4 regions of the Uliginosibacterium sangjuense genome follow, and region 2 is predicted to be linked to each of the others. Evidence: predicted binding sites of a transcription regulator. Region 2 holds the regulator's gene; each other region holds the start of a gene.

Region 1 (7,834 bases), 370 kb from region 2:
GGCATCGGTGAGCGGGTTGTGGTGGGTCACGCGGGCCTGGTCCAGCGTGGCCTGGCGGATGCGTTCGGGCGCGGCACCCAGCAGGCGCAGGGCGACCGGGGCGCTGCGCATGGTGGCGCCGTTGCCGGCGTCGCTGGAGGGCGGCACGCAGGGCTCGCCACTGTGGCGGAAGCGCACGATGCCGCGCCGCACGGTGTTGCCGATGTCGATGGGCTTGGCGCGCATCCAGGCGTCGAAGGCGCGGGCGAAGTCCGTGGCGTCGGCCTGCTCGCGGGCGAGCAGGGCGTCGGCCAGCGCGAAGGCCATGGTGGTGTCGTCGGTGACCTGGCCTGGCTTGAGGCGCAACCAGCCGGCACCGCGGATGCGGTCATGCACGCCCCATTTGGCGCGGATCTCGGAGGGGGTCAGGAACTCGACCGTAGCGCCCAGCGCATCGCCCAAGGCCAGGCCCAGCAGGGCACCGCGGGCGCGGTTGCGCAGTGCTTCGTGCGGAGACGTGGCGATGGGCGAGGAGGGCGTGGCGAGCCCTCTGTCCGGCATGTGCCGTGCAGGGGCCTGCAGGCCTGCGTCTTCCACGACCGTTTCCATCTCCCGCTCCTCTCGCGGGGCCTGCGGGGCGCAAGCTGCGGCCCCCGGATGTCGGCTCGCGCCGGCGCTACACGCGATGCGGCCGCATCACGCGCGGCGCTGGTGCGAATCCGGGTGCCGCAGTCGTCCGGCCTTCAGCAGGCCATTCCAAACCGCACGCAGGGCGTCCGGGACGAACTCCATCGCGTGCTCACAATCAGGCTGGATGCCGGCGGCCTCCAGTTTGTGCCAGGGGTCGATGCCGACGCGCGCGCACAGCATCACCTCGCAGTCGGCCAGGGCGCGCAGGCTGCGCGCGAACTTGTCTTCGGCCGGAGCCTCGTCGCAGTCGGCGGGGCCGGTGCAGTAGGGCGCCGTGCTGCGCTGCTCGACGATCTGAATGCCATGGGCATCGACGTCGTAGATGTGGAAGGCTTCGACATGACCGAAGTGCTGGTCGATCATCGCACCGTCACGGCTGGCCACCGCCATGCGTACCCGGCGGCCCTGGGGCAGCGGGCGCGGCAATTGGATGGTGTGGACCTGGGCGGGTGCTTGGCTGCGGCGGCGTGCCAGGTCGGCGGAAATCGCCTCCCGCAGGGCGACGCGGCGCTGCAGGGCCGCGACCTCATCCACTTCGATCTCGGCGATGCGCTCCAGTGTGAAGTCGGCGCTGCGGTCCTCGCCAAGCATGCCGACGGCATCCGCCCGGCATTGCTGGCAGTGCGTCATCAAGCGCATCTCGCCGGCGCATTGCTCCTGCACCGCGCGCAGTTCCTGCTGAGTCGGCCCGCGCTGGCCGTTGAGGCCGAAATGCGTGCCGTGCGCAGGGTCGGAGATCAGCGGCATCACGTTGTGCAGGAAGGCGCCCTTGGCACGCACCACGCGCGACAGCTCGGCCAAGTGCTGATCGTTGATGCCAGGGATCAGCACCGAGTTCACCTTCACCAACACGCCGCGCGCGACCAGCATCTCCAGCCCGCGCTGCTGCTGCTCGATAAGGATGGCGACGCCTTCGCGGCCGCTCACGCGACGCTTGTTCCAGATGATCCTGGGGTAGATCTGCGCGCCGATGTCCGGGTCCAGGCAGTTGATCGTGATGGTCACGTGATCGATGCCCAGCGCGACGATCTCGTCGACGTACTGCGGCAGCATCAGCCCGTTGGTGGACAGGCACAGGCGCAGGTCTGGCGCGCGCTGCTTCAGCTCGCGAAAGGTGTCGAAGCTGCGCTGTGGATTGGCCAGGGCGTCGCCGGGTCCGGCGATGCCCACCACGCTGAGCTGCGGGATGGCGTCGGCCACGACCAGGGTCTTCTTGACCGCCTGCTCGACGGTGAGCACTTCCGAGACCACGCCAGGACGCGATTCGTTGGAGCAGTCGAACTTGCGGTTGCAGTAGTTGCACTGGATGTTGCAGGCCGGTGCCACCGCGATATGCATGCGGGCGAAGTGGCGGTGGGCCTCCTCGGAGTAGCAGGGGTGGTCCTCCACCCGCTGGCGGAGGCTGTCCGGCAGCGCCGCCGTCTGGCTGGCGTCAGCGCCGCAGCGGCTGGCGCTGCAGCCCGTGGATGACAATGGCGTTCCGGTGAGCGAGGCAGGCATGGGGGGCTCCGCGTGATTCAGGTATCTGCCGGTGAATCCGCAAAGCCTGTGCCGGCTGGCGTTGGCTCATTCAAAACAACGACTTGCGCAAAAGGCCCCGGAGAACTTGTCGGCTTGGCGACAGCGCGGCGTGTGAGGAAGGCCACAGGCGGGGGCGGAAGTCGGACGCGCCATGTCCGTCATTCCTGCGAAAGCAGGAATCCAGTGTCGTTCGTTGCGTGGCCTGATCGCACGAACAAGCAAAGCCGCTGGGTCCCTGCCTGCGCAGGGACGACGGGCTGGGGTTTGAGCTCGCTTGCGGCGCCGCGTGCCGCGCGCCTATTCGTCCCTGGCGCCCAGAACTCAGATCTGCCGCACCTCGATGGCCAGGGTCTGGATGCGATAAGCGATCTGGCGCGGTGTCATGTTGAGCAGGCGTGCAGCCTTGGCCTGGACCCAGCCGGCCTGTTCCAGCGCAGCGATGACGCGGGTGCGTTCGTCCAGCGTGGGGTCGTCGAGGTCGACGCGCGGGCCACCCATGGCGGCGGTTTCGCGGTGGCGGTCGATGCGGATCAGGTCGGCGTCGATGTGGCCGTTCTCCGACATCACGGCGGCGCGCTCCAGGCAGTTCTCCAGCTCGCGCACATTGCCGGGCCAACTGTATTGGGTGAGGCGGGTGATGGCAGCCTCGCTGAGGTCCAGCGGACGCCCCTGGTTGTGCGCGATGCGGGTGATCAGGTGGCGCGCGATCTCGGGTACGTCTTCCAGGCGCTCGCGCAGCGCGGGCAGGGTGATCGGCATCACGTTGAGGCGGAAGTAGAGGTCTTCGCGGAAGCGGCCTTCATCCACTGCGTCTTCAAGGTCGCGGTGGGTGGCGGCGATCACCCGCACGTCGATCTTGATGGTGCGGGCGCCGCCCACGCGCTCCAGCTCGCCTTCCTGCAGCACGCGCAGCAGCTTGGCCTGGAAGGCGGGTGAAATCTCGCCGATCTCGTCGAGGAAGATGGTGCCGCCGTCGGCCAGCTCGAAGCGGCCTTTGCGGGTCGATACCGCACCGGTGTAGGCCCCTTTCTCGGAACCGAAGAGTTCGGACTCCAGCAGGTTTTCGGGCAGCGAGGCACAGTTGAGGCGCACATAGGGGCCGCGCGCGCGCGGCGAGTTGTAGTGGATCGCGTTGGCGATCAGTTCCTTGCCGGTGCCGGTCTCGCCGCGGATCAGCACGGTGGTGTTCCAGCGGCAGACCATGCGTACCTGCTCGAAGATGCGGCGCATCGCGGACGAGTGGCCGACGATGTTGTCGAAGCCGTGCTGGGCGCGCACGGTGCGGCGCAGGGTGTCGCGCTCCTCGGCGATGTTGCGTTTCTCCTGCGCGACGTCGAGCGAGAGCTTGAGCGACTGGCCGATCAGGTTGGCGACCATCTCGACGAAGCGCGCGCGGCGCTCCAGCAGGCCGTCTTCCAGGCGGTTGGGCTGCACTGCGAGTACGCCCTGCAGGCTGCCGCCGACGTGAATGGGGGCGGCGATGAAGGGGAGGCGCCGCTCGTAGATGCCAAGCCGATTGAGGAAGCGCGGGTCACCCTGGATGGCGGGTAGCGCGACGGTCTTGCCTTCCTCCAGGATGAGCCCCATCACACCCTCGCCGGCGCGGTAGCGCACCGGTTCGCGGCTGGGGTCGAAGTCACCTTCGTCCACGCCTTGCACCGTGTTGACGACGAGGTCGCCGCTGTCCGGATCGAGCACGCTGATCATGCCGCGGGTGAGGCCCGCCGCTTCTTCCAGGGTGCGCAGCACTTCCTGTGGGGCCTGTTTGACGTCCAGCGTGCGCGACAGCGCCACGCTGACCTGATAGAGCGTCTCCAGTTGCATCCGGAGAAGGACGCTTTCCGCATCCGTTGCCATGGGCGAAACCTTCCGTACTGCGGTGTGGGGGGCGGGTTCAGGCTGCATGACCCGCGCGGTGGGTCTGTGCGTCCCACTCGGCGTGCCGGCGCAGGGGGAGAGTGACGATTGCAATGCAGCCTCCTTGTGGGGCGTCCACGAGTTCGATACCACCGCCATGATCGACGGCCACCTGTTGAGCCGCGGTGAGCCCGGTTCCCAGATGGTTGCCCTGGCCCTTCTTGGTGGTGAAGAAGGGCTCGAATGCCTTGAGGCGAAGATCAGGGGCAAGGCCCGGGCCGCTGTCCTCGACCTGGATCACCACGCAGTCGTCGCGGCTCGCCGTGCGGATGGCCAGTTCGCGGCGCGTCCAGCCCTTGCTGTTCATGGCGTCGATGGCATTGTCGACCAGCGCCTTGAGCATGGTGCGCAGGCGCGTGGGCATGCCGGGCAGGGCGGGCAGCACGGTTTGCGGCGCCCACTCGGCAGCCACCCCGGTATGCAGGAAGCGGCCGGCCGACAGGTCCAGCACATCGCGCACTGCTTCGTTCAGGTTCACCGCGGTGGCCGCTTCCGGCAGCGCGGGGGGAATCGCGGCGCGCAGCGTCTCCAGCGCGGTCTGCCCGGCCTGCAATGCTTCCATCATGGCGGTCTGGGCCGGGTCGCAGCCGCGCCGGCCCATCAGCGTGAGCACGGAGTTCAGCACGTTGAGCGGCCCCTCCATCTGGTACACGGCGGCAGCAAGGCCTTCACGCAGCTCCTGCCGGCGCGTCTCTTCGGACATCAGCGCCTGCAGGGCGGCGACGCGTGCGCGCTCCTGCTCCATGAGCTGGCGGCTCACGTCCTTGGCCACCAGCAGCAGGAAGGGGTCTCCGCCACCGCTGTAGAAGGCATCGGCCGTGGCGTGGTCGTTATGCACCCACACGGCGGAGCAGGCGAACCAGCGCGGCGCGCGCCAGTGTGGCCGGTCGAGGCGGATCTGGCGTTCGGTGAAGGCATGGGCGCCAGGGCGGAAGGGGCCGAAGCCGCTGCCCAGCTCCTTGCGGATCGCGTCCAGGATGATGCCCGCCGGCTCCTGCATGCCCAGGTCGGCCATCAGTGCCTTGTAGGCCTGGTTGTCCAGCACCACACGGTCTTCCATGTTGAGCAGCGCGAGCACCAGCGGCGCACTGTCGACCACCGATTCGATCAGCGCCTTCTGGTTGCGCACTGTGCATTCGAGCTGGTGCAGCTCGGTCACGTCGCGGTGCAGCCCGAGGAAGTGCGCGAGCTTGCCGGCCTCGTCGAGCACCGGGGTCACGGTCAGGTCGGCCAGGTAGGGCGTGCCGTCCTGGCGGCGGTTGACCAGGCGGCCGTGCCAGGCTTGCTTGCCGGTGATCTGTTTCCACATCGCTTGGTAGACCTCGGGCGGGGTCACGCGATTCGAGAGGATCGAGGGCTTCTCGCCCAGCGCGTCGGCGGCGGAGTAGCCGGTGGTGCGCGTGAAGGCCGGGTTCACATATCCGATGCGCGCCATCGCGTCGGTGATCATGATGCCGATGTCGGCTTGCTCGACGGCCGCCTGGAACAAGGCGGGCGGAATGCCCATGGCATTTTCCGGCATGGGGGCGGGCGCAGCTTGCGCGCCGGGCGCGGCTTCGTTGGCTGTGCGTGCACGGGAGTTCTTCCGGGTGCTGGGCATGGCTTCTTCCGACAGTGATTCAGTCCGTCATGACGCAGCAATCATGCCTGTGCGGCGATGCCGGCAAGGCCTTGGCGTGCGCGCTTGAGGTAGGTCAACGGGGCGGGTGCGCGGGGAGCATTTGCCACATCTCGATGCTTGCTTGTCGGGTCTGCGACAGCCCGCTCGCCCCGGTCGACGGCCCCTCGCACTCCCTGTCGAGCGCCCGGATCACCGAGCCAGTCAGTGTTTCCGCACCTGGGCGGGGCATGCATTGTCGTGATTGGCATGCTCCCTGCACCAAAGGCGACAGGAGGTTCGACGAGACATGGGTGAGTACCTGATCCTGCTGGTGGGCACCGCGCTGGTGAACAACGTGGTGATGATGAAGTTCCTGGGGCTGTGCCCCTTCATGGGTGTGTCGCGCAATATGGATAGCGCGCTGGGCATGGGCATGGCCACCACCTTCGTGATCACCGTGGCTTCCGGCGCTGCCTGGGCGCTCGATCACTACCTGCTGGCGCCACTGGGGCTCACCTCGCTGCGCATCCTCACCTTCATCCTGGTCATTGCGGCCACCGTGCAGTTCATCGAGGCGGTGATCAAAAAGACGATGCCGGCGCTGTACCGCGCCTTGGGCATCTACCTGCCGCTGATCACCACCAACTGCGCGGTGCTGGGGGTCGCCTTGCTCAACGTGCAGGAGGGCAATGGCCTGGTGCGCTCGCTCGTGTATGGCTTCGGCTCCGCACTGGGCTTCACCCTGGTCATGGTGATGTTCGCCGGTCTGCGCGAGCGCCTGGCCCTGGCGCGTGTGCCGGAGGCCTTCGACGGCGTGCCCGTGACCTTCGTGCTGGCCTCGCTGTTGGCGCTGGCCTTCATGGGCTTCTCCGGCCTCAACTTCTCTTGAGCGGAAAGGACAGTGAGCATGAGCGGCATTCTGAGTCTGAGCATCCTGGGACTGACCCTGGGCCTGCTGCTGGGTTATGCGGCACGTGTCTTCGCCGTGGAAGCCGACAGCATGGCGGTGGAGATCGCTGCGCTGATGCCCGGCACCAATTGCGGTCAATGCGGACTGGCAGGCTGCACTGCAGCCGCCGAGGCGATGGTCAATGGCGAGGTCGCGGTGACGGCCTGCCCCGGCGGTGGCGCGGCCCTGGCGCGTGCGATCGCCGAGAAGCTGGGCGTGACGCTGAGTCTGGATGGTGTAGAGAGCGGACCGCAGGTCGCGCATGTGCAGGAAGACATCTGCATCGGCTGCGGTAAATGCATGAAGGGCTGCACCACCGATGCCATCGTCGGCGCAGCCAAGCAGATCCATGGCGTGCTGCATGAGGCCTGCACCGGCTGCGCGGCCTGCGTGGATGACTGCCCGACCGGTGCCATCGCGCTGCAGCCCCTGCCACAGAGCCTGCGCGACTGGAACTGGGCACGTCCTGCCTTTGCCTGAACGGAGACCCGCCATGGGCATTTTCGACAAGATCATGGGTGTGCGCTGGGGCGTGCATCCGCACGACGACCACAAGCGACCGGCTGCCGATGTGCCGCTGCGCGTGATGCCGATTCCCGCACGTCTCGCGGTGCCCTTGCTGCAGCATGTCGGCGCGCCCGCCAAGCCGGTGGTGAGCGTCGGTGATCGTGTGCTGCGCGGCCAGCGCATCGGCGTCGCGCAAGGGAACGTCTCCGCGCCGGTGCACGCGCCCAGCTCGGGCGTGGTGACGGCCATTGGCCCGATCACCGCGCCGCATCCGTCGGGTCTGCCATTCGATGCCATCGGCATCGAATGTGACGGGCTGGACGAGGCGGTGGCGGCCGAGGTCCAGCCTGACCCCTTCGCGCTGGACGCGGACGAGGTGGCCCGTCGCATCGCCGCGGCCGGCGTGGTGGGCCTCGGGGGCGCCACCTTCCCGTCCGCGCCGAAGGCGCAGCTCGGGCGCAAGCATGCGGTGCAGACACTGATCATCAATGGCGGCGAGTGCGAGCCCTATCTGTCGAGTGACGACAGCGTGATGCGCGCACGCGCCGACGAGGTCATCGACGGAGTACGCATCCTGATGCATGCGACGGGGGCCCGCGAGGCCCTGGTGGGGATCGAGGACAACAAGCCCGAGGCCATCGCGGCGATGCGCGTGGCGGCCGAGCCGTATG
Region 2 (7,834 bases):
TACGCAGGATTTTGAAAGAACCGTTCGATGAGTCTGCTTAGGGTGTCCGGCCTGCGCAAACGCTACAAAGCGCGCACGGTGGTCAAGGATGTGTCGTTCCAGGTCGGCAGCGGCGAGGTGGTCGGCCTGCTGGGGCCCAATGGCGCCGGCAAGACCACCTGCTTCTACATGATCGTCGGCCTGGTCCGCGCCGATGGCGGCAGCGTGCAACTGGACGCCACCGAGCTTGGGCACCTGCCGATCCACAAGCGTGCGCGCATGGGCTTGTCCTACCTGCCGCAAGAGAACTCGGTGTTCCGCAAGCTCACCGTGGCGGAGAACATCCTGGCCGTGCTGGAGCTGCAGAAGCTGCCCAAGGCGGTGATGCAGGAGCGCCTGGACGAGCTGCTCGATGAGCTGAACATCGGCCACCTGCGCGACACCCAGGCGATTGCGCTGTCGGGCGGCGAGCGTCGCCGCTGCGAGATCGCCCGTGCGCTCGCCACCCAACCCAAGCTGATCCTGCTCGATGAGCCCTTTGCCGGCGTCGACCCGATTGCCGTGCTGGAAATCCAGAAGATCATCAACTTCCTCAAACAGCGCGGTATCGGCGTGCTGATCACCGATCACAACGTGCGCGAGACGCTCGGCATCTGCGACCATGCCTTCATCATCAATGCCGGTGAGGTGCTGGCCGGTGGCAAGCCGAACGAGATTGTGCACAATGACCAGGTACGCCAGATCTACCTGGGCGAACATTTCCGTCTCTGAGCGCGCCTGGCTGCAACCCTGTCCATGAAGCCTTCCCTCCAGCTCCGCCTCTCGCAACAACTCGCGCTGACCCCTCAGCTGCAACAGTCCATCAAGCTGTTGCAGCTCTCCACGCTGGAGCTGAACCAGGAAATCGAGCGCATGCTGCTCGACAACCCGATGCTGGAGCGTGATGGGGCGGAGGATGAGGCGGGCGAAGTCGTGGCCGCCCCCGAGGTGACGACGACGGCGGAAGCCACCGAGGCGGACTACGCCTCGGCCGAACGCAAGGCCAACGGGGAGGAGGATTTTGAGCCGCCCTCCACGGTCGAGATGCCGGACACCATCAACGAGGCCTACGACTCGGCCTCCGACGACGACCTGGGCGAAGCCGCCGAATGGCGCAGCGAGGCCGGCAGCGGGCGTGGCAACGATGACGACGACGAGTCGGATTTCCAGGAATTCCAGGCCGCCACCACCAGCCTGCATGATCACCTCAGTGCGCAAGTCTCCCTGATGCCCTTGTCGGACCGTGATCGCGCCCTGGTGCGCTTCATGGTCGAAGCACTGGAGGACGATGGCTACCTGCAGCAGAGCTTCGAAGACCTGCTGCCCCTCATTCCCGAGGAGTGGGAGGTGGAGGTGGAAGAGCTGGGGATCGCCCTGCATCACGTGCAGAACCTGGACCCGGCCGGTGTCGGCGCGCGCAACCTGCAGGAATGTCTGACCCTTCAGCTACGCAATCTACCCGTCACGCCCAGCCGCGAGCTGGCGCTGGGCATCGTCGATGGACTCCTTGAGCAACTGGCCGCGCGCGACTTTCAGAAGATCAAGCGCCGCCTGGGCTGCAGCGACGACGCGCTGCGTGCCGCCCAGGAGCTCATCTGCAGTCTCAATCCGCGCCCAGGGGCCCAGTTCGCGGCGCTCGATGCACGCTACATCGTGCCCGACGTGATCGTGAAGAAGTATCGCGGCAACTGGACGGCCAGCCTCAATCCGGAGGCGATGCCGAAGCTCAGGATTCACCGTGTCTATGCCGATATACTCCATAACAACCGTGGTGCCAGTGCTTCGCTGTCCGCGCAGTTGCAGGAGGCGAAGTGGCTGATCAAGAACGTGCAGCAGCGTTTCGACACGATTCTGCGGGTCTCGCAAGCCATCGTCGATCGCCAACGCCAGTTCTTCGACTACGGTGAAGTCGCCATGCGACCACTGACCCTGAGGGAAATCGCGGAAGAACTCGAACTGCACGAATCCACCGTCTCACGCGTGACCACGCAGAAGTACATGGCGACGGCACGCGGCATTTTTGAACTGAAGTACTTCTTCGGCAGTCACGTATCCACCGATACAGGCGGTGCCTGCTCAGCCACGGCGATTCGCGCGCTGATTCGCCAGATGGTGGGCGGGGAGGATCCAAGGAAACCCTTGTCCGACGCCCGTATTGCCGAAGTGTTGGGCCAGCAGGGTATCGTGGTGGCGCGACGGACGATCGCCAAGTACCGTGAGTCGCTGAATATCCCGCCGGTCAGTCAGCGCAAGTCGATCTAACCAGAGGAGTACGGTATGAACCTCAACATCACGGGCCATCATGTCGAAGTGACCGCCGCCTTGCGCGAATACGTCACCAGCAAGCTCGATCGCGTGATCCGCCACTTCGATCACGTCACGGCGACGCATGTCATCCTCTCGGTGGAAAAGCTTCGGCAGAAGGCCGAAGTGACCCTGCATGTGCGGGGCAAGGACATCCATGTCGAATGCGACAATGACGACCTCTACGCGGCTATCGACGCCATGGTGGACAAGCTCGACCGCCAAGTCCTCAAGCACAAGGAAAAGACTGCTGACCATGGCCACGCCGGCATCAAGCAACAGGCGATCGGCTCGTAACACACTGCACACGGCGGTGCTGCACTCGGACATATAATCCTGTCGAACTGCAGCCGGATCTGCCGCCCCGAGGGCGGCAGATCCGCGCCGGCGAATTTCCAGTCGTGGCGGGCGCAGTCGGCCCGATGCCTACCCCAGCATGAACCTGATCTCTCGCATCCTGCCCTCCGCCAACATCCTGGTTGCCTGCACTGCTGGCGACAAGGCGGGTGTATTCCAGCAGGCCGGCGCCTTGTTCGAGGCCAGCCACAGCCTGTCGCGCAAGGTCGTGTTCGACGCCCTCATGCAACGCGAGAAGCTGGGCTCCACCGGGCTGGGCCAGGGCATCGCGATCCCGCACGGCCGCATCAAGGGGCTCAAGGAGGCCGTGGGGGCCTTCGTCCAACTGGCGCTGCCGATCGAATTCGACGCGCCGGACAATAAACCGGTCGATCTCGTGTTCATCATGTTGGTGCCGGAACAGGCCAACGAAAGCCATCTGCAGCTCTTGTCCGAACTGGCGCAGATGTTCAGTGACCGTGCGTTCCGCGAGAGTCTGGCAGACGCGCAGGATGTGGCGACGGTCGCCACTCTCTTCGCCGGATGGGATCCCCATGCGACGCACGAGCATCGCCCAGCTGTTTGAGGCCAACCGGACGGCCCTGCGCCTGCGCCACATCGCAGGCCGGCTCGACAGCTATCTCACCGTCACCGACAACAAGGTGTGGCCGGCTGACCTGGTGGGCCACCTCAACCTGATCCACCCCAATCGCCTGCAAGTCATGGGCGAGGCGGAGTTCGCGTGGGCACGCCGCCAGGCGCGTGACAAGCTGGAGCATCACCTGCTGGGCATCCTTGCGTCATCGCCGCCGGGCGTGATCGTGGCCGACGATTGCGAAGTGCCCGACATCATCCGGCGCAACTGTGAGGACGTGGGCGTGCCCTTGCTGGCCTCGCCACTGGAATCCGCCCGCGTCATCGACGTGCTGCGCGCCTACCTGTCGCGCAAGCTGGCGGAGCGCGTTTCCCTGCATGGCGTGTTCATGGACGTGCTGGGCGTCGGGGTGCTGATCACCGGTGATTCCGGTGCCGGCAAGTCCGAATTAGCGCTGGAACTGATCTCGCGTGGCCATGGCCTGGTGGCAGACGACGTGGTGGAGATCTCGCGCGTCGCTTCCGGCGTGCTGGAGGGGCGCTGCCCCGAAATGCTCAAGGACTTTCTTGAGGTGCGCGGGCTGGGCATTCTCAACATCCGCACTATCTTTGGCGAGACGGCCTGTCGCCGCAAGATGAAGCTCAAGCTGATCGTCCACCTGCAGCGGCGCGGTGCGCGCGACGACGAGCCCTTGCGCCTGCCGCTGGACGACGAGGACCAGGACATCCTGGGCGTGCCGGTGCGCCGCACGGTGCTGCCGGTGGCGGCCGGGCGCAACCTGGCGGTGCTGCTGGAGGCTGCGGTGCGCAACACCATCCTGCAGTTGCGCGGCATCGACTCCACGCAGGAGTTTGTGGAGCGGCAGCGCCTGGCCCTGGATCAGGAAGACCCCTTCGAACACTGAGGACCAGGCACAGCGACAAACAACGAAGCCGCGGAGTACGCGGCTTTGTTGTTTGTCGTCTGAAGTATCGCTTCTCTTACTTGTTCCCGATGTCGAACAGTGCGGCCTCGACGCCGATCTCTTGTGGTGAGTAACCGAAGCCGATGCGCCCGCGTTCGGGCAGCTGACATTCGCTGCGCTTGAGGATCACCTCCAGCCCATGATCGTCGACCAGGTAGGTGCCATTGGTGCTGGTGTCGATCAGCATGTAGGTGCCATTGCGGAACTCGATGCGGGCATGGTGACGCGACGCACGCCGGTCGGCGATGACCAGGTCGTTGCCTTCCTCGCGCCCGGCCAGCATGACCGGGTGGGTCTGCGACACGATGTAACTGGCGCTCTGGTGGCGCAGCATCAGGCGGGTACGCGGGGCGCTGGAGATCGGCGCGACGGAGGGCGGGCCGGCATCGGCCGCGACAACCACATCGCTGAAGTTGGTCTGCGAGCGGCTGAAGAAGGGCGTGTTGTGCTGGCTGGCACGCATGCCCGACACATCTTCGCGTAGCTCATACACGGCCTTGCTGTCCACTGACAGTGCCTGCTGTGTCGTGATCTGGTTGCGGATCGCTTCCGACAGTTGCTCGGCGGCCTCGCTGCTGATCAGGATCTGGTCGCGCCCGGCTGCGGCCAGCAACTGGCCGGCGTAGCCCGTGGTGCTGTCGGCGTCGGTCGGGCCGGCATGCACGCCGATGCGCAGGGCCAGCGAGATGCCGGATACCGGGGGCAACTGGCTGACGCGTTCGCGCATGTCGTTGGCGGCCAGCACGGCGTTGTCGCAACGCGAGAAGCCGACCACCAGGCGCTGGCCTTCGGTGACCAGGGTGTGGCCGGCATAGGCTTCGACCGCGCGTGCGGCGCGTGCGCGGCCACGCTCGATGGCGCGTTCCGCCTCGCGTACGCCCAGCTTCTGGGTTAAGGCCTCGGCGCCGGTCAGTTCGGCGACCAGCACGCAGGTGGCGGCCGGGGGACTCATGGTGTTCAAAGCGGCTCCGACTCAATCAGTACATTGTCTTTATCCCGGCTCATCCAGTGCACCGCGGCGGCCGGTTCGGGTGAAGCACATACCTCTGCTTCATCGAACACAATGTCCCCTTCCTTTAGGGTGGCCTCGCGGGTCAGCCCCTTGTAGTCGAACAGATTGCCATCCGCGAGGTGGCTGGGCACTACGTTCTGAAGGGCAGTGAAGATCGAGCGCAGGCGCTCCGGGTGCGTTGCATCCCACGTCTGCAGCATGGCCTTGATCTGTTTGCGCTGGGCATTCTCCTGCGAGCCGCACAGATTGCAGGGGATGATCGGGTAGGCCATGGCACGCGCGAACTTTTCCAGATCCTTCTCGGCGCAATAAGCCAGCGGGCGGATCACCATGTGCTGGCCGTCGTCGCTGAGCAGCTTCGGGGGCATGCCCTTGAGCTTGCCGCCGAAGAACATGTTCAGGAACATGGTTTCGATGATGTCTTCGCGGTGGTGGCCCAGGGCGATCTTGGTGGCGCCCAGCTCACGCGCGCAGCGGTAGATGATGCCGCGACGCAGGCGCGAGCACAGCGAGCAGGTTGTCTTGCCCTCGGGAATCTTCTCCTTGACGATGGAGTAGGTGTCCTGGGTCTCGATATGGAAGTCGACGCCGATGGATTCGAAGTAGCGTGGCAGCACGTCTTCCGGGAAACCCGGCTGGCGCTGGTCGAGATTCATCGCGATGAGCTTGAAGTCGATCGGCGCGCGGCGCTTCAGTTCGAGCAACAGGCTCAACAGGGAGTAGGAGTCCTTGCCGCCGGAACAGCACACCATGACCACGTCGCCATCCTCGATCATGGAATAGTCGACGATGGCCTGGCCGACCATGCGCAGGAGGTGTTTCTGCAGGCGCTGGGCGTGGCCCGAGAGTTCGGGGCGGGAGAGGCGGGTCGTGTCCACGAGGTGTATGTCCGGTGCGAAGCTGGCGATAGGATTATAGGGCTTGATGCGGCGCACAATCGTGCCCGCCGTCACGCCTGCAAGGTGGCACCTGCAGGGACTCTACGCCGCAGGCGGGCAGCCGCCGCCCGCCAACCGACGCATGGAGTCTCCGCCGCCAGTGGGCGGCGCATGATGCCGTGGATCCGTACGAGTGAGCGTAGAAATCTGTGACGGGTCAGCGCTCGGCCAGGGCCGGCAGTTGCTTGAGCTGCTGGTGCAGGGCGATGCCGTACTTCTCCGACAGACCCAGGCGCAGGCGCAGCGGGAAGCCATCCTCCTTGCGCACCCACAGCTCGAAGCTGCCGCCGTCGGTACTGGGCCGGCGCGTCCAGTGGGTGGCCGCGATCTTGCGCCCGCCGACTTCCACCTGGTCGTCGCGCGGATCCATGACCAGCAGGCGGGTGGACAGTCCGTCGGTGGCGGCGATCGTGACGCTGCCACGCGCGGGCGGTTGGCGGAAGAACACGTAGGCCAGCGAGGCCGCATCGGCTAGGCGATACTGCAATTGCTCGACCTTGCGTTGCTCCTTGCCGCGCCAATAGGTGGCAGTGCGTGCCCGGTAGTCGATCTGGACCGTGACAGGCTCCTTGCTGCCGCGCTTTTCGATGAAACGGCTGGAAGCCGGATAGCCACCGCCGAAGCGACCTTCGCTGCTGCGGCTCAGGCTGGCGCTGGGGACGAGTGTGCGCAGGGCAGTGGAGGCGTTGCCCTGCGCGGTGATCTTGTAGCGCTCGCCGTCGATCGACACTTCGTCCGTGAGCTTGCCGGCTTCTACACTGCCACCAAGCATCGACAGGCTGCCCCTCAGGGCTTTGGTCGTGAGGGAGGCCTGTGCCGGCTCCTGCTTGCTCGTGGTGACCGACAGGCTGTATTCGGCGGTGAAGCGGAGCGCGGCAGCTGAATTGCCGGCTGCGACTGCGCAAGCCGTGGCGCAAACCAAGGCATGCAGACGTAGACGACTGATCATGGCGTGTCGCCGCGGCGTCCCAGGGCGATACCCAGTTGCTTGAGCTTGCGATAGAGGTGGGTGCGTTCGAGGCCGGTCTTGTCGGCCAGGCGCGTGATGTTGCCGTCCTCGAGCTGCAGGTGGTGCTCGAAGTAGATGCGTTCAAAGGTTTCGCGCGCCTCGCGCAGCGGCAGATCCAGTGGCAGGGCGTCGGCCAGATGGTTGCTCTGGCGGGTGAGGGCGGTCACTGCGTCGGCGTCGATTTCCTCATCGAGGGCACTCAGCGCCAGCGAACGGATGGTGGCCTTCAGCTCGGCGATGCCGCCCTGCCAAGTGGTGTTGCGCAGGGCGTTGAGGGCGCCGGTGCTGAGGCTGCGCGGCGGGATGTCACCGCTGTCGGCCAGGTGCAGCACGATCTGTGTGGCCAGCTCCGGGATGTCGTCGCGGATGTCGTTGAGCGAAGGCGGCACCAGTGCGACCTCGAACAGGCGGCGCAGCACGCTGGCGTCCCAGCCCTCGGCCAGCAACTGGTCGGGTAGCACGTCGCAGGCGCACACCAGATGCAGATCGTAGCGTTCGAGGCGCTCCAGGGCGAAGGCCAGATTCTTTTGCTGGGGGCGGGTCAGCGCGCGCAGGTTGTCGGCGTACAGGATGCCGCCCCGTGCAGTCTCCAGCGATTGCAGTTCGAGCGGCACGGTCATGGCACCGAGGTCCAGCCAATGCCCTTCGGCGCGTTGCA
Region 3 (7,834 bases), 120 kb from region 2:
CGGTTGTTGTGTTAAAAATAGGCGTTTTCTTTAACACGACAAGTCGCTCATGTTAAAACCGAGCTATGTCATACCGGACCTGCCACCCTCCGGCATCGACTTCGATGCGCCGCCGCTGCTGAAGGCACTCGCGCTGGCACATCGGCACCTAGCGGAGCTGAAGGGGTGTGCCAAGAGCATCCCGAATCAGGGGATTCTGGTGAGCACCTTGTCGCTGCAGGAGGCCAAGGCCAGCTCGGAGATCGAGAGCTTTGTCACCACGCAGGACGAACTGTTCCAGGCGGACTCGCAACTGGTCGCGCCATGGGTGTCGCCGGCGGCCAAGGAGGTATCGCGTTATCGCGAAGCCCTGATGTATGGCTATGAACAGATGCGCAAGCAGCAGGGTTTGCTGACCAATAGCCTGTTGATCGGTCTGTTCCAGATGCTGAAAAACAGTGCGGAAACGTTTCGTCAGGCACCCGGTACCGTGCTCAAGAACGACAGAACGGGGCAGACCGTATTCGTGCCCCCTCAAGAAACGGCCAGCATCCTGCAGCACATGGATGCGCTGGAGCGCTTCATCAACACCGAGGACGATGGACTGGATGCTCTGCTGAAGATGGCGCTGATCCATCACCAGTTCGAAAGCATCCATCCCTTCAGCGATGGCAACGGCCGGATTGGGCGGATCGTGTGCGTGCTCTACCTGAGCAAGGCGGGCTTGTTGGAAGCGCCGGTGCTGTACCTGTCGCGCTTCATCAATAAGCACAAGACGGACTATTACCGTCTGCTGCAGGCCGTGCGTGACGAGGGACGCTGGCAGGAGTGGCTGATGTTCATGCTGCAGGCGGTGGCAGAAACGGCGCAGGCCACGGTGGTACTGGTGGAGGGCATGCGGGAACTGATGGCCAGCACCAAGCAGCGTTTCCGGCAACAGTTGCCGAAGCTGTACTCGCAGGATCTATTGAACAACCTGTTCCGCCATCCCTATACGCGCATCGAATTCGTGCAGCACGATCTGGGCGTGACGCGCCAGACGGCGGCCAAGTATCTGAAGCAACTTGCGGCGGAAGGTATCGTGCAGGAGTTCGCGCAGGGCAAGCACATCTATTTCATCAACACCCCGCTGGTGCGTCTGCTGACGCAAGGCGAAGAGTGATGGCGCTGCAGTCGCCGGCAGTCATGGAGCAAGCACGGCTGGTTCAACTACTGCTGGTTGCGGCTTGAGGCTGAGCGAGGCTCGGCTGTTATACGTAGGGTAATGGGCACGGTGTGCCCACGCGGAATGTGATCGGGCGTGTTTCTAAGCGCGTGGGCTCGCCGAGCCCACCCTACCGGACTTCTGAGCTCCCTACTGTTCGTCCTCACTGTCCAGCGCGTAGGGCGGAACGCAAAGCGGTTCCGCTGGCCACCGTCAGGTGGCATCTTGCCTTCGTTGAAGGCCCATGGCGGAACCTCCTGCGGATTTCCGCCCTACGTCTCGTCCAGCTCCACCTCCAGCATCTCCCCATTCACCCGGATTGGGTACTCGGCAAGCTCGCAGCCGGTCGGGGAAAGCCCTTCCCCAGTATGCCCATCGAATACCCAGCCGTGCGCCGCGCAGATCAGGGTGTTGCCGTTAAAGATACCTTTGTTGAGCGACACATCCTCGTGCGGGCAGCGTGCGTCGAAGGCGCGTGGGCGGCCGCCCTCTGGCCACAGGATGATGATCTCCTGCCCGTCGGCGCGACAGGGCACGGCCTCGCCGGGGGAGAGCAGGGATTTCTTGCAGAGGGTGGTCCAGGTCATGGTGGTGGGTGACGGCCGGCGGGGCCGACCGTCACGATACTGATGTGACTTAGAAGCCGTAACAAAATGGAGTGAAGCGTAGCGAAACGGTTCTGGCTAGGCGCGCCGACGCAGACAGTACAGGTAGTACGGCAAGGAGGCGCAACAACGTCAGAACCATTTTGTTACGGCTTCTTAGGCGGGGTCCAGCACCAGGCCGAACTCTGGCGCAATCAGCTTGAGCCAGCCGTCCAGGCGTTCGGCGTTCTGGTCAGGCTGGGTGTCGTTGTCCAGCGCCAGGCCGACGAACTTGCCGTCGATGACGGCTTGCGACACGTCGAAGCTGTAGCCGTCGGTGGGCCAGGCGCCAACGATCTTGGCGCCGGCGCCCTTGAAGAAGTCGTAGAGGTGGATCATGCCGTCGACGAATTCATGGGCGTAGGTTTCCTGGTCGCCGAGGCCGAAGATGGCCACCGTCTTGCCGGCGAAGCTCGCGCCCTTGAACTTCTCGATCGCCTCGGCCCAGCTCTCTTCGTCGCACTCGGCTTCGATGCCAGGCAGCAGGCCGTCGCCCAGGGTGGGGGTGCCGACGATCAGGTAGTCGTACTTGAGCAGGTCTTCCACCGTGGCCTTGTTGATGTTGACCGGGTCGGCCATGGTGTCGTCGTCGAAGCGCTTCTTGATCTGCTTGGCGATCTTGCGCGTGCTGCCGCTGTTGGTGCCGAAGAAGATGCCGATGCGGGCCATGATGTGTTCTCCTGAAGTTGGGCGGCCTTAGGCCGCGAGGGGTTCTGAAAGTCCGGCCGCGTCCTGGTCGAGGCCGCGGAAGATGGCGCAGCGCCGGAACACCTCCAGCGTGGGTGCGCAGTGTTTGTGTTGGCAGTACTTGGCGACGAGCTTGGCCAGCCCCTTGATGTCGCGCCCGCTGGACTGCGGGAACAGCGTGGCCAGGGTGGCGAGCAGGCTGTCGTCCAGCGCCAGGCCGAACTGGTCGGCCATCACGCGCCAGATGCGCGCGCGCGCGGCTTCGTCCGGCGGCACGTATTTGATGAGTGCGATGCAGCGCGACACGATGGCCTCGTCGATGTCGTCGACGCGGTTGGTGGTCAGGAACAGCAGGCCGTTGAAGTACTCCAGCACGCGCAGGAAGACGCCGACCACCGCGTTCATGGTCATGTCGTCATCGCGCCGCTTGATGTACACGTCGGCCTCGTCGATCAGCATCACCGCGCCCCAGCGCTGCGCGCGGGTCAGCACATCCTTCAACGCGCCTTCCATCGCGGCCACGTTGAGCCCGAGCTGACCCGAGTGCACGCGGTACAAGGGGCGGCGGATGATCTCGGAGTACACCTCGGCGGTGAGGGTCTTGCCCACGCCGGGTGGCCCGGCACACAGCACCGTGGTGCCGCCCGACTTGCCGGCCACGATGTCGTCCATCAGCACGTCCATCTCGGCGGTGAGGATGTCGATCAGGTCAGTCTGCTCGGGGGGCAGCACCAGCTTCTGCTTCAGGTCGGGCTGGTAGGCATAGGGCTCAATGTCCTCGACGTGCACCCACAGGTAGTGGTGCAGATCGAGGTGGAACATCAGCACGAAGGGGTGGATCGGCAGTTGCGAGAACAGGCCGGCGGGCAGCGCCGCCTGTTCGGCCGCGACCTCGTCTTCGTTTTCGTAGCGGTTGCTCTTGGCGGCCCGGCGCAGGTAGGGGCCGAGGATGTCGCCCGGGGCGTCCAGCGTCAGCGTGCGCGAGCTGAGAATGCCTTCGTCATTGACCAGACGGGCCTTTCCGCCGCTGGCGGAGAGCACGATCTGGTCCTTGCGCGACCAGTCGGTGTCGCGGTGCGAGGCGTTGGGGTCTTCGGCGTAGAAGCCGATGCCCTGACCGGAGAACTGTTCGCCGTAGCGACCGCGCCACTCGTAGTAGCGCTCGACCATGCGGTCATACTCGGCGATCAGCGCAGGCGTTTCCTTCAGGAAGCCCTTGGCGAGAAACAGCTCGCCCACCGTCTTGCCGGCGGCGTCACTCGCGTAGATGCGGATCACCTGGGTCGCCAGCGTGGCCTTGGCATTGGCCTTGAGTTCGATGAAGACCTTGCCGGTTTCGTCGTTCGAGGGCGGGGTGTAGTCCAGGCGGGTGACGACATAGGGCAGGGGGCGCGTGGTCTGGTTGGCCGAGAACAGCCAGCCGCGCAGTGCGTCGCGTGCGAGGTAGCGGGCTATGGCGGGGACCACAGCCTCCAGCTCGCCGGCGGCAAAGCGCGGGCCTTCGTCGGCCAGCGCCGCGCGCAAGGTGGCCAGGTGGGTGGCGCGCGCCTGCAGGGCCGGGCCGCCCTCGCTGTAGAGCTGCCCGAGGGCACCCAGGGCTTCGCCCGAAAGCTGCTGGACGCCGATCTCCACCCGCTCCGAAAAACGCAGTTGCTCGGCCAGGGGCTGCAGGTCGGGGAAGCGCGCGATCAGCGCCTCGGCGTACTTGCGTTCGATCATCAGCTTCATCGTGTGCGCCCTCAGTTCAGTACGCGCTCTTCCGCGTCTTCATCGTCACTGGCCTGCGGCAAGCTGCTGGTCGGGCTGGCCTGGTGGTGGACCATCAGCCAGCGCGCACCGACGCGACGGAACAGGTTGGTGGCGATCAGTGCGCCCTCGCCGAAGACCTCGTAGCAGATGACGAAGGCGGCGTCGCCCATCATCACGCAGCGCAGGCCGCGCACTTCGGTCGGCGGGTGGTTTTCCGGGTTGGCGAAGATGCGCGCCCAGGTCTGCATGATCTCGCCGCGTTCATGCAGCGCCGGCCAGCCGGGGTGGATGCAGGCCACCGAACCTTCGCCAAGCCACACCGCGTCCATGGCCGCCAGGTCGCGGTCGGCAAAGGCGCGGTAGAAGGCTTCATTGGCGAACAGCACGGCTTCACGGCTCATCAGCGCACGACCACCGGAATGGCGAGCGAGGCGCGGCGGCCCAGTTGGGTGTCGACCTTGCGGCGCACGTTCTCCAGCTTCAGTGGCCGCAGCAGGGTGCTGTTGGCGCCCAGCGCCAAGGCCTCTTTCACCACCGGTTCGTCGGCGTCGAAGCAGACGATCAGGATGCGCAGCTCCGGCAGCGCTTCACGCAGGCGCGTCACCACGCCGGCCCCTTCCGCTTCCAGCACGCTGGCGCCCAGCAGGGCCAGCTCGGGCGGCCAGCCGGCCGCCTTGGCAATGGCTTCATCGGGGGTGGCGAAGACATGCGTCTCCATCTCGTCGGCCAGCATGAACTGCAGGCCCGCGCTGACCACATCGTCGTTGTCGATGACGAACACGCGCCGGTTCTCGACCGCGCGCTGGCTATCCACACCAATCTGCATGGGGCACCTCTCTGTCTGCGAGACGCCTTGGGGGCAGGCGCTCGTCTTTGCCAGAGGCGTTCAGCAAGCTTCGTTCCGCTTCGCGGGAAGCCGCATGGCTGCGAGGTGGGTGCGTCATCGCTCCGTCGTCTTTGTTGGAGGCGTGTCGCGTTTGTCGCGCTGCGGCGAATGCGCGTGTGCGCAGCGGGCCCGCCTTGTCGCCGCGCATGGGCGGCTGGGCGAGGCGTCGCAGCCGAGCGGCACGCTAGCTGCTAGGTGCTGTTCGTTCCGTCCTCAGCCCCCCAGGAGAACGATATGGCTACGACATTCATCAAGAGCACCCAGGATGGCCGCCGCGTGGAAGTGATCGACGGCGCGATCTGTCTGGACGGCCGCTTCGAAGCGAAGGAATTGATCCAGGTGGCGGAGCACCCGAACCGTCAGGCGATTCTGCAGGCGCTGCCCGGCGCCACCCACATGGCTGGCCGCCTGCCGCTGACCGCGGAAGAGGCGACCAAGGCGCAGGACGCGATGTTCGCCGAGAAGCGCGCCATCGACCTCTCACCGCAGGCCATCGACCGTCGCTTGCGCGAGGCGATGTTCTATCGCGCCAAGATGGAAGGCATCGAGTAGGAAGCGCTAGAAAAATGGTTCTGGCGTTGTTGCGCCTCCTTGCCGTACCACTTGTACTGTCTTCGTCGGCGCGCCTAGCCAGAACCGTTTCGCTTCGCTCCACTCCATTTTTCTAGCGCTTCCTCACGTCGGGTTGAGCCCCTCCAATCCCGACAAACCCGCCCCGACAAAGCTGCCACGGGGTGTCGTGAGCAAACCCGGAAACCAAGCCGCCATGCGGCATCGCAGCGAGTGGCACCAATCCTGCTGATGCAGGGTGCCAGCGCGACAGAGAGGATGGTGAATCATGGATGCGCGAGTTTCCGCCAAGATCCAGGACGTGTTCGAAGAACCGGCCTGCGAGCACAACCAGAACAAATCCGCCAAGGAAAAGAAGAAGGGCTGCACCAAGCAGCTCTCGCCCGGTGCGGCCGCGGGTGGTTGCGCGTTCGACGGCGCCAAGATCGCGCTGCAGCCCATCGTCGATGTGGCGCACCTCGTGCATGGGCCCATCGCCTGCGAGGGCAACTCCTGGGACAACCGCACCTCCTTCTCCAGCGGTGCCACGCTGTACCGCACGGGCTTCACCACCGACATTAACGAACTCGACGTCATCTACGGCGGCGAGAAGCGTCTGTTCAAGTCGGTCAAGGAAATCGTGGAGAAGTACAACCCGCCGGCCGTCTTCGTCTACCAGACCTGCGTGACCGCGCTGATCGGCGACGACATCGAGGCGGTGTGCAAGAAGGCCACCGAGAAGTTCGGCACGCCGGTGATCCCGGTGAACTCGCCCGGCTTCGTCGGCCCCAAGAATCTCGGCAACAAGCTCGGCGCCGAAGCGCTGCTCGATTACGTGATCGGCACCGAAGAGCCGGAGTACACCACGCCCTACGACATCAACATCATCGGCGAGTACAACCTGTCCGGTGAGCTGTGGCAGATCAAGCCGCTGCTCGATGCCTTGGGGGTGCGCATCCTATCGTGCATCTCGGGCGACGGGCGCTACAAGGAGGTGGCCTACAGCCATCGCGCCAAGGCTTCGATGATGGTGTGCTCGAAGTCGATGATCAACATCGCGCGCAAGATGGAAGAGCGCTACGACATCCCCTTCTTCGAGGGCAGCTTCTACGGCATCGGCGACATGAGCGAGACCCTGCGCGAGATCGCCCGCCTGCTGATCCAGAAGGGCGCGCCGGAAGATCTGCGTGAGCGCACCGAGGCGCTGATCGCCATCGAGGAGAAGCGCGCCTGGGAGCGGATTGCGAGCTACCGCCCGCGCCTCGAAGGCAAGAAGGTGCTGCTCATTACCGGCGGGGTGAAGAGCTGGTCGGTGGTCGCCGCGCTGCAGGAAGCCGGGCTCGAAGTGGTCGGCACCAGCGTCAAGAAGTCGACCAAGGAAGACAAGGAAAAGATCATGGAGTTGATGGGTCAGGACGCCCACATGATCGACGACATGACCCCGCGCGAGATGTACAAGATGCTCAAGGACGCGCAGGCAGACATCATGCTCTCTGGCGGGCGCAGCCAGTTCATCGCGCTCAAGGCCAAGATGCCCTGGCTCGACATCAACCAGGAGCGGCACCACGCCTATGCCGGTTACGAAGGCATGGTGAAGCTGGTCGAAGAGATCGACAAGGCGCTCTACAACCCGATCTGGGAACAGGTACGGCGGCCGGCGCCGTGGGAAGTGGCGGTCGCGCCTGCGATCGAGCAGGCGGCGTGAGGGAGGCGGTGATGGATACCGATATTGGTTTCGCTTTTGCCATTGGCTATTGCCTCGCGGTGGCCAGTTTGGGTTTTCTGTACCTGCGCGCAGCTCAGGAGCTGTTCCTCTTGTGTCGCAGCAGAGCAACCCCCCCGACCCCCCTTGTCAGGGGGGCGTACGGTGGCGCGTCTTGGTGTGCTCCTCCCCTGACAAGGGGAGGGTGGGAGGGGTTTCACGCAGGCAGGGGAGGCCGCCGTGGCTAGCGTCCTCGAATCCAAGAAAGCCTGCGCGGTCAATCCGCTCAAGATGAGCCAGCCGCTGGGGGCCTGCTACGCCTTCATGGGCCTGGACAACTGCATGCCCATGATGCACGGATCGCAGGGCTGCACCTCCTTCGGCCTGGTGCTGCTGGTGCGCCACTTCAAGGAGGCGATCCCGCTGCAGACCAC
Region 4 (7,834 bases), 130 kb from region 2:
GATATTGAAGCCCTGTTGCAGGCCGACGCCCCCTGCGGTGACGCCACTACCCAGGCCTTGGGCATTCCCGGCATGGCGGGACGCATGGAATTCCGCGCGCGTTATGCCATGTGCCTGTGCGGTAGCGAGGAGGCGGCGCGCATGGGCGAGCTGCGCGGCCTGCACCAGGTCGGCGAACTGCGCCCCTCGGGCAGCCACCTGCAGGCGGGCGAGTTGATCCTCACGCTGGCGGGCGAGGCGGGTGCCTTGCACCGTGTGTGGAAGACCGCGCAGACCCTGATGGAATACCTGTCCGGCATCGCCAGCGCGGTGGTCGAGATGCGCGAGGCGGCGGCGCGTGGCAACCCCGCCACGCGACTGGTGTGCACCCGCAAGCACTTCCCCGGTACCAAGACGGCGGCCGTCAAGGCTGTGTTGTGCGCTGGTGCCACGCCGCATCGCCTGAGCCTGTCGGAGACCGTGCTGGTGTTCCGCGAGCATCGTGCCTTTTTGCCCGAGTACACGCCGGCCGAGATGGTGCAGCGCCTGCGTGCCGCCTGGCCCGAGCGGCCGGTGGCGGTGGAGGTGGATGGTGAAACCGAAGCGCTGGCCTGGATTGAAGCAGGGGCCGATGTGTTGCAACTCGAGAAGCTCACGCCCGAGATCCTTGCACGCCTGCGCGCACGCGTGCCGGTCGGCGGCCATCCGCTGCTCGCCGTGGCTGGCGGGGTGAACGTGGACAACGCCGAGGCCTGGGCTCGTGCAGGTGCCGACATCCTGGTCAGCAGCGCGGCGTATTTCGCCAAACCACGCGATGTGGCGGTGAGTCTGGTGCCTGCAGCTTGATGCGGATGGCCGGGCCGGTCGCATGGGCGGCGGGCTCACTGCTTGCGTTCGGCGCCTTCCAGCAGGGCCGCGATGACTTCGCCGCCCAGGCCGTGATCGGGGTCCAGCTCACCGAGCTTGGTGATCAGCTCGCGCGCTGCCTCGCTGCGTCGTGAGCGCAGGTAGATGAATGCCAGGGCCTTGAGGCTGAACAGCCAGAAGCGCGCCGGGCCGGTCGCCGCGAAGTCGGCATGGCCGGCGCCCACCTCGCGCCAGTCCGCGGGCAGCCCGGCCAGCCGCGCGGCGGCCGCGATGCCGCGCGTGGCCGCCTTCTCCGCCTGGTCGAACTGGCGCTTGCTGGCGTGGAACTTGTACAGCAGGTAGTAGACCGGCAGGCAGTCTGGCGCGCTGGCATGTGCTGTCCACAGCAAGGCCTCCATCTCGTTCGGCTGGGTGCCGCGCGCTTCGTCGAGCAGGCGGCGTACCAGCGGCGGCACCTCGCCGCCGAAAAACTCGTCGGAGGATTCGCCGGTGAACAGGTTCACCAGAGACTCTCCGGCGCCTTGAGGCGCGCCACCGGCTCGCCGCCCAGCAGGTGCGAGTCGAAGATCTCGACCACGTCGGCTGCGGTGACGCCGTTGTAGAGCACGCTGTCCGGATAGACCAGCACATTGGTGCCGTTGTCACAGGGCCCCAGACAGCCGGAGTAGGTGATCGCCACCTTGTCCCAGCAATTGCGTTTCTGCAGTTCGGCCCAGAAGGCTTGCAGCACTTCGCTGCCGCCCTTTTGCTGGCAGGAGCCGCGTGGATGACCCGGCGGGCGGGCCTGGGAGCAGACGAAGACGTGTTTGAGGGGCTTGGGCATGATGCTTCTCCGGGGGGAAGGGAAGTCAGGGTGCCGGCGCGCGCTGCGGTGAGTGATCGGCTGAGCGCTTGGCCGGCTATGTTCGTGTCATTCAGTGCGTGAGGCGGACCACCCAGGCCTCCATGGCGGCGATGTGGGCGGCGCGTTCGCGCGCGAAGCTGGCGGCCATCTGGCGCAGCGTGGTATCGGGGGCGGCCGCGGCCACGCCGGCGTAGTAGGCGTGACTGCGCCGTACCAGGCTCAGCGCGCAGGACATCGCACAATGCACGCCCAGCAGGCGGGCCGTGCCGGCGCGCACCGCGTTCTTTGGCATCGCCAGCAGGCAGTCGCCGATCGGTGGCACGCTGAGGGTCGCGTCGCTGCGCATCACGCCGTCGGCGCGGGCTTCCTGCGCGTCCAGGCGTGAAGTCTCGGCCAGGCTCTGGAAGAAGCCTTCCAGCTCGTCGTCGCCGGCGTCGAGCGCGACCTGCGCCAGGCGCGTGTAGTGCTTGGCTGCCTCTTCCTCCAACACGATCACGTTGGCGAGAAAACGGTCGCTCTCGTCCATCGTGCCGCGCCGTGCTTACGCGGCCGAGGGCAGGCTGGAACGCAGGCTGTCCAGGGTCACCGTCTTCTTGCCGTCGGCTTCCTGGAAGACCTTGAAGACGCGCTCCTGGGCCGGCGTGGACTTCACGAAGTCCTCGTAGGCTTCCACCAGCAACTGGCGGTAACGCGCGTACAGCGCGCCGTCGGCCAGGCGGGTGATCTCCTCGTCGCGCCGCAGGTACTGATAGAAGCGCTTGAGGATGTGCAGGCGGCTCACATTCACCACACCCTGGTCGAAGGGGATGGCGAAGAAGTTCAGGAAGTCCTCGGCCGACGACAACTGGGCGAGGCGCTGGGTCAGTTCATCCATGGTGTGCTCCTTTGGCAGCCTGTGTGCTGCCGTCGAAAGTGGGCTGCGAGCAGGTGTCGTCGCAGTCGTGACAGGCCCCGGGAGCCGGCGCGCGCTCGCCACGCAGGCTGAGGACTTCCTTCTCCAGGTCGGCGATGCGTTCCAGCAGGCAACTGATGGCCTTGCCCACCGGGTCGGGCATCTGGTGGTGGTCGAGGTCGATGCCGCTGCTGGTGATGCGGCGCTTGCTCTTGGGCAGCACCATGCGGCCGGGGATGCCGACGACGGTCATGCCGGGCGTCACGTCCTCGATGACAACGGAATTGGCGGCCACGCGGGCCCGGTCGCCCACGGTGATCGCGCCGAGGATCTTGGCGCCGGCACCGACGACCACGCCGTGGCCCAGGGTGGGGTGGCGCTTGCCGGGGTTCCAGGTCGTGCCACCCAGGGTGACGCCGTGGTACAGCGTCACGTCGTCGCCGATCTCGGCGGTCTCGCCGATGACGACACCGGCGCCGTGGTCGATGAAAAAGCGGCGGCCGATGGTGGCGCCCGGATGGATGTCCACGTTGGTGATCAGCCGGCCGAAGAAGGAAATCAGGCGCGGCAGGTAGCGCCAGCCGCGCTGCCACAGGGTGTGCGCGAGCCGATGCAACACCAGGGCCTGGATGCCGGGGTAGATGGTCAGCAGCTCCAGCGTGCTGCGCGCGGCGGGATCGCGCTGGAATACGCAGGCCACATCCTCGCGCAGCATGCGCAAGAGGCCGCGCGGTGCGGGCGGCACATCGCGGGTCAGCTCCTCGATGATGGCTTGTTCGGCTTTCATGCCGCCTCCATGCTGTGGCGCGAGGCTTCGAGGTAGAAGCGGGTCAGCACGGCGGCGTCCGGCTCGCGCTTGGTCTGCATCGCGTAGTCGCGGATGCGCTCGATGATCTGTGCCGTCTGCAGCGGTCCGGGATGCAGGCCGAGGCGGGCATAGGCAGCAAGCACCGCGTGCGAGCCGGAATGCTTGCCGAGCACCAGTTGATGGCTGCGCCCGAGTTCTGCCGGATCGAAGCCCTGGTAGTTGCGCTGGTCCTTCATGAGGCCATCCACGTGTATGCCGGATTCATGGGTGAACACCGCCTCGCCGACGATGCTCTTGTTGGCCGCCACCGGCCGGCCCGAGGCCATGGCCACGAGGCGCGAGGTCGGCAGCAGGAGTTGCGAGTCGATGCCGCATTCCACGCCATGGACGTGGCGCATCGCCATCACCACTTCTTCCAGCGGCGCGTTGCCGGCGCGCTCGCCCAGCCCGTTGACCGTGGTGTTGGCATGCGTCGCGCCGGCACGGAAGGCGGCCAGCGTGTTGGCAGTGGCTAGCCCGAGATCGTTGTGGGCGTGGATCTCGATCTCGATGTCCACCGCGCGGCGCAGCGTCGCGATCGCGGTGTGCGTGGCGAAGGGGTCGAGAATGCCCAGGGTGTCGGCGTAGCGCACGCGGCGTGCGCCAGCAGTCTGCGCGGCCTCGGCCACACGGCACAGGAAGTCGGCGTCGGCGCGCGAGGCGTCTTCCATGCCGACGCTGACATCCAGGCCGGCATCGCGCGCCATCGCCACATGCGGGCCGATCTGTGCCAGCACCCAACTGCGGTCGCGCCGCAGCTTCGCCTCGAGATGAATGTCGGAGACGGGGATCGACAGGTGCGCGATGTCGGCATGACAGCGCAGCGCGGCGCGCACGTCGCGCTCCACCATGCGACCCCACACCATCAGGCGGCTCGGCAGGCCCAGCGCGGCGATCGCGTTGATGACCTCGATCTCGCCCTCGCCCATCGCGGGGATGCCCACTTCCATCTCGACCACGCCGGCATTGGCCAGCGCCTGGGCAATGGCGCACTTCTCCGCCGTGGTGAACGCCACCCCGGCGGTCTGTTCGCCGTCGCGCAAGGTCGTGTCGTTGATGATGAAAGCCGTGTTCATGCGGAACCCCCTCAGGAGGAGGTAAGCAAGCCGCGTGCCATGTTGAAGATCCTTGCTGTGGCGCGCTTTCGGCGTGGCGGAGGGTTCCGCGTGTGCGGACTGTATCGTGCTGTGTGCGGCGGAATGTGTGCTTTCCGACAGAGTCGGGTCGGGCAAGAACAGCTCATCGGGTAAGCAAAATCGACGTCTTCCCGCCGTGCCGATCCTCGGTCGGAAAGTGCACACCGGGGTCGCGCATGCTGTGCATGTGCAACATGCCGGCGCGCCCAGGCCCGCACGCGAGCGACAAGTTAAACGATTGCCTTTCTTGTGCGGCGCACGCAGTCCATTCGTCGAGTCACCGGATAAAAAGCTTTGTATTCAAGAGGGTAATCGTTTACTTTGAAATGGCTCCCCTGCATGCGACTACGGCAATGCCAGGCCGCTTCGCGCGGCAGTCTGAATGACCGGGGAGTGGGCGCTCGGCGCCGATCACAAAGACATGAGATCAAAGGAGGAACAGGTGAATACACAACACAAGCGGGTTTCCGCATCGGCGGCGTTGGCTGCCGTCCTGTGGCTGGGTGCGGCGCAGGCGGGGGTGCATCCCTCGCTGCCAGACTGGAGCGCAGCGGGTTACAAGGGAGGCCAGGCCTTGCCGACTGGCGGCACAGTGTTGGCCATGACGTCCTACGGCGTCACCGCCAATGATGGGATCGACGACACGGCGGCGATCCAGGCGGTGATCGACCAGATCCGCGCCGGCACGCTCACGGTCAATGGGGCGGTGGTGAGCGAGAGCAACCGCGCGATCCTCAGCTTTCCGGCCGGGGTCATCAACATCAACAAGCAGATCCGCGTGGATGCGAGCTGGATCACCCTGCGCGGCGCCGGCAACTCGGCGACCACGGGCACGCGCTTCGTCTTCAAGCCGGCCGCGACCTATGCCAATGACAACGGCCTGCCGGTCATCGACGGCAAGTTGTGGCCTGGTTACGCGGCCTTCCGCGTGGAGGAACGCAACAAGCACGCCAACGACCAGACCTACGAGGGCAGCATCAACTTCCACTGGCTGTCTGGCGTCAAGGTGGCCTCGGGTGGCGGCGGGGTGAGGGGCGGCAACACGGTCACCGTGGAGTCCGGCAAGGGCAGCGGCTTCGCCGTGGGCGACACGGTGTATGTCGGGGCGACCACCACGGTGGCCTTCTACGACCAGATGCAGGCGCCGCAGGCCTATCGCTACAACACCCACATGCAGTCGCAGATGTTCCGCGTGACGGCGCGCAGCGGTGACGTGCTGACGCTGGACAAGCCGCTGGAGTTCGACATCCCCTACAGCAACGGCGGCCAGTTGCCTTCCGACCAAGGGGGGACATCCAACACCACCTATTACAGCAAGGTGATGAAGGTGGCGGCGGTGAAGGGCGTCGGCTTCGAGGACTTCTACTTCACGCAGGAGCTCTCGCACACGCCCTACGCGAGCACCGTGAACGCCAATGACTACGACGCCACGACCAATCCCAACGGCGTCGGCCTCAAGTACAAGAACATGGCGCCGGAGTACGCGTTGCACGGCATCCTGTTCAAGTGGGCGCAGGACGGCTGGGTCAAGGGTGTGCGCACCTACATGACCGGTTCGCACCCCATCGTGACCGAGTTTGCGCGCCACATGGAGTTCAGCAACAACGTGATCTTCGGCGCCTGGAACAAGGGCAAGGGCGGTCATGGCTACTTCCGTGGCTCCAAGCTGTATGACAGCAAGATCATCGGCAACACGATCGACCGCGTGCGTCACCTGACCCTGCAGTGGTCCGCCACCAACAACGTAGTCGATAGCAACACGCTGTCGGTGGACATGAACCTGCACGGTGGCTGGGAGCGGCGCAACCTGATCCAGCGCAACACCATCGCCATCCCCTTCGAACACAGCAGTTGGGGGGAGGGCGAAGGCGGGCAGGACATGCTGGAGGGCACCTGGTTCCCGATCTGGTGGGGGGCGGGACCGCATGCCTCCAAGTGGTCCGGTGCGACCGGCCCGCAGAACGTGCTGTTCAACAACATGCTGTCCAAGCAGAAGACCAAGGGCGGCCTGTACATGAGCTACACGCCCTACGCGACCGCCACCACCATCTACCAGATGGGCTGGGACGGCAGCGCCTGGACGCACCTGCAGAAGCCGACCGGAACCTTCATCTCCACCTGGGGCAGCAACGAGGAGGTGTACTTCAACCTGTCGCCGAACAAGGGCGTGGATAGCTGCCTGAGCTTCAGTGGCACGTCGCTGCTGGGCAGCGGCTCGGCGACCAGCAGTTGCGGCGGCTCGTCCTCGTCGAGCAGTTCGTCCAGTTCGTCGTCTTCGTCAAGCTCCTCCTCGTCTAGCAGCTCATCGAGCAGCTCCAGCAGCAGCTCGTCATCCGGTGGATCGAGTTCCAGCTCCAGTTCGAGCAGCTCTTCGTCGAGCAGTAGCTCCAGCAGCTCGTCTTCCAGCAGCTCGGGGGGTGGCACGGTGACGCTGACGGCCAGCGAAGACGCCTATGTGCACGAGAGCAATGCCGGCACGAACTACGGCAACGACACCAGCCTGGTGCTGAAGACCGATGCGGGCAAGAACCGCTATGCCTTCGTCAAGTTCTCGCTGGCCGGCGCGCCGAGCATCACCACCGCCAAGCTGCGCGTGTATGGCAGCGCCAGCGCTGCCACCACGCTCAATGCCTACCAGGTGGCCGATGCTTGGGCCCAGGGCTCCTTGAACTGGAGCAACCGGCCGGCGCCGGGCAGCCTGATCGCGGGTGTGGCGATGAATACCACCGCCAAGTACTACGAGATCGACGTCACGGCTTACGTCAAGGCCCAGGCCGACGGCGTGGCTTCCTTCGTGCTGCAGGAGAGCGCGGGCAAGTACACCACCCTCAATAGTCGTGAGAATGGCAGCAACAAGCCGCAACTGATCCTCAACTGAGGCCGGTCGGCGTGAAACGAAAGAGCGCCCCGCGGGGCGCTCTTTTACTTACGGGCAGGCGGGTCAGGGCACGATCTTGCCTGCACCGGCGCCCTGGCTCACGATGCCGGGGATGCTGGTCGCCGGATCGAGCACGTAGTCGTAGTAGCTGCGCGGGTTGAAGGCGGTGCCGGTCTGCACGATGGGGTCATCCACCTCCACCGCGTAGTTGGTGGCATCCCAGGTGAACACGCTGCCGCCGAAGCCCTTGCCGACCACGTTCACATAGTCGATGTAGTTGCCATCGGCATGGATGTCACACTCGTCACCGAGGCCCACGATGTAGCTCTGCACCTGGTTGGCGTAGTTGTTGTAAACGTGGGCCTGGCCGAAGCGCACCCGTGGGTGGCGC

Evidence for each region. Region 2 encodes sigma-54, which starts transcription at its own class of promoters, with help from an activator protein. Its sites were predicted from a motif close to TGGCACGCTTNCTGCTNA; they were not measured.
Region 1: a site for sigma-54 is predicted at 5,971-5,988, ahead of rsxA (electron transport complex subunit RsxA). Genes of this name have one in related genera too.
Region 3: a site for sigma-54 is predicted at 5,934-5,951, ahead of nifE (nitrogenase iron-molybdenum cofactor biosynthesis protein NifE). Genes of this name have one in related genera too.
Region 4: a site for sigma-54 is predicted at 4,528-4,545, ahead of nifV (homocitrate synthase). Genes of this name have one in related genera too.

The regions. Positions count from the first base shown of each region.
Region 1 covers NZ_CP101132.1:3,637,586-3,645,419, reverse strand. The annotation lists gene draG (ADP-ribosyl-[dinitrogen reductase] hydrolase) at 1-588, opposite strand, end outside; gene nifB (nitrogenase cofactor biosynthesis protein NifB) at 676-2,169, opposite strand; gene nifA (nif-specific transcriptional activator NifA) at 2,512-4,014, opposite strand; gene nifL (nitrogen fixation negative regulator NifL) at 4,085-5,707, opposite strand; gene rsxA (electron transport complex subunit RsxA) at 6,015-6,596, shown strand; gene NMB43_RS16755 (RnfABCDGE type electron transport complex subunit B) at 6,615-7,136, shown strand; gene rsxC (electron transport complex subunit RsxC) at 7,150-7,834, shown strand, end outside.
Region 2 covers NZ_CP101132.1:4,011,327-4,019,160, reverse strand. The annotation lists gene recX (recombination regulator RecX) at 1-41, shown strand, start outside; gene lptB (LPS export ABC transporter ATP-binding protein) at 28-750, shown strand; gene NMB43_RS18635 (RNA polymerase factor sigma-54) at 775-2,280, shown strand; gene hpf (ribosome hibernation-promoting factor, HPF/YfiA family) at 2,296-2,619, shown strand; gene ptsN (PTS IIA-like nitrogen regulatory protein PtsN) at 2,759-3,244, shown strand; gene hprK (HPr(Ser) kinase/phosphatase) at 3,213-4,157, shown strand; gene NMB43_RS18615 (FHA domain-containing protein) at 4,234-5,169, opposite strand; gene ttcA (tRNA 2-thiocytidine(32) synthetase TtcA) at 5,175-6,035, opposite strand; gene NMB43_RS18605 (hypothetical protein) at 6,325-7,116, opposite strand; gene NMB43_RS18600 (sigma-54-dependent transcriptional regulator) at 7,113-7,834, opposite strand, start outside.
Region 3 covers NZ_CP101132.1:3,896,029-3,903,862, reverse strand. The annotation lists gene NMB43_RS18010 (Fic family protein) at 50-1,141, shown strand; gene NMB43_RS18005 (Rieske 2Fe-2S domain-containing protein) at 1,456-1,770, opposite strand; gene NMB43_RS18000 (flavodoxin) at 1,945-2,496, opposite strand; gene NMB43_RS17995 (AAA family ATPase) at 2,524-4,242, opposite strand; gene NMB43_RS17990 (nuclear transport factor 2 family protein) at 4,254-4,664, opposite strand; gene NMB43_RS17985 (response regulator) at 4,664-5,089, opposite strand; gene NMB43_RS17980 (hypothetical protein) at 5,384-5,701, shown strand; gene nifE (nitrogenase iron-molybdenum cofactor biosynthesis protein NifE) at 5,988-7,403, shown strand; gene nifN (nitrogenase iron-molybdenum cofactor biosynthesis protein NifN) at 7,641-7,834, shown strand, end outside.
Region 4 covers NZ_CP101132.1:3,881,290-3,889,123, reverse strand. The annotation lists gene modD (ModD protein) at 1-825, shown strand, start outside; gene NMB43_RS17910 (hypothetical protein) at 861-1,349, opposite strand; gene NMB43_RS17905 ((2Fe-2S) ferredoxin domain-containing protein) at 1,346-1,669, opposite strand; gene NMB43_RS17900 (hypothetical protein) at 1,761-2,216, opposite strand; gene nifW (nitrogenase stabilizing/protective protein NifW) at 2,232-2,564, opposite strand; gene cysE (serine O-acetyltransferase) at 2,557-3,369, opposite strand; gene nifV (homocitrate synthase) at 3,366-4,505, opposite strand; gene NMB43_RS17880 (CBM96 family carbohydrate-binding protein) at 5,008-7,443, shown strand; gene NMB43_RS17875 (pectate lyase family protein) at 7,507-7,834, opposite strand, start outside.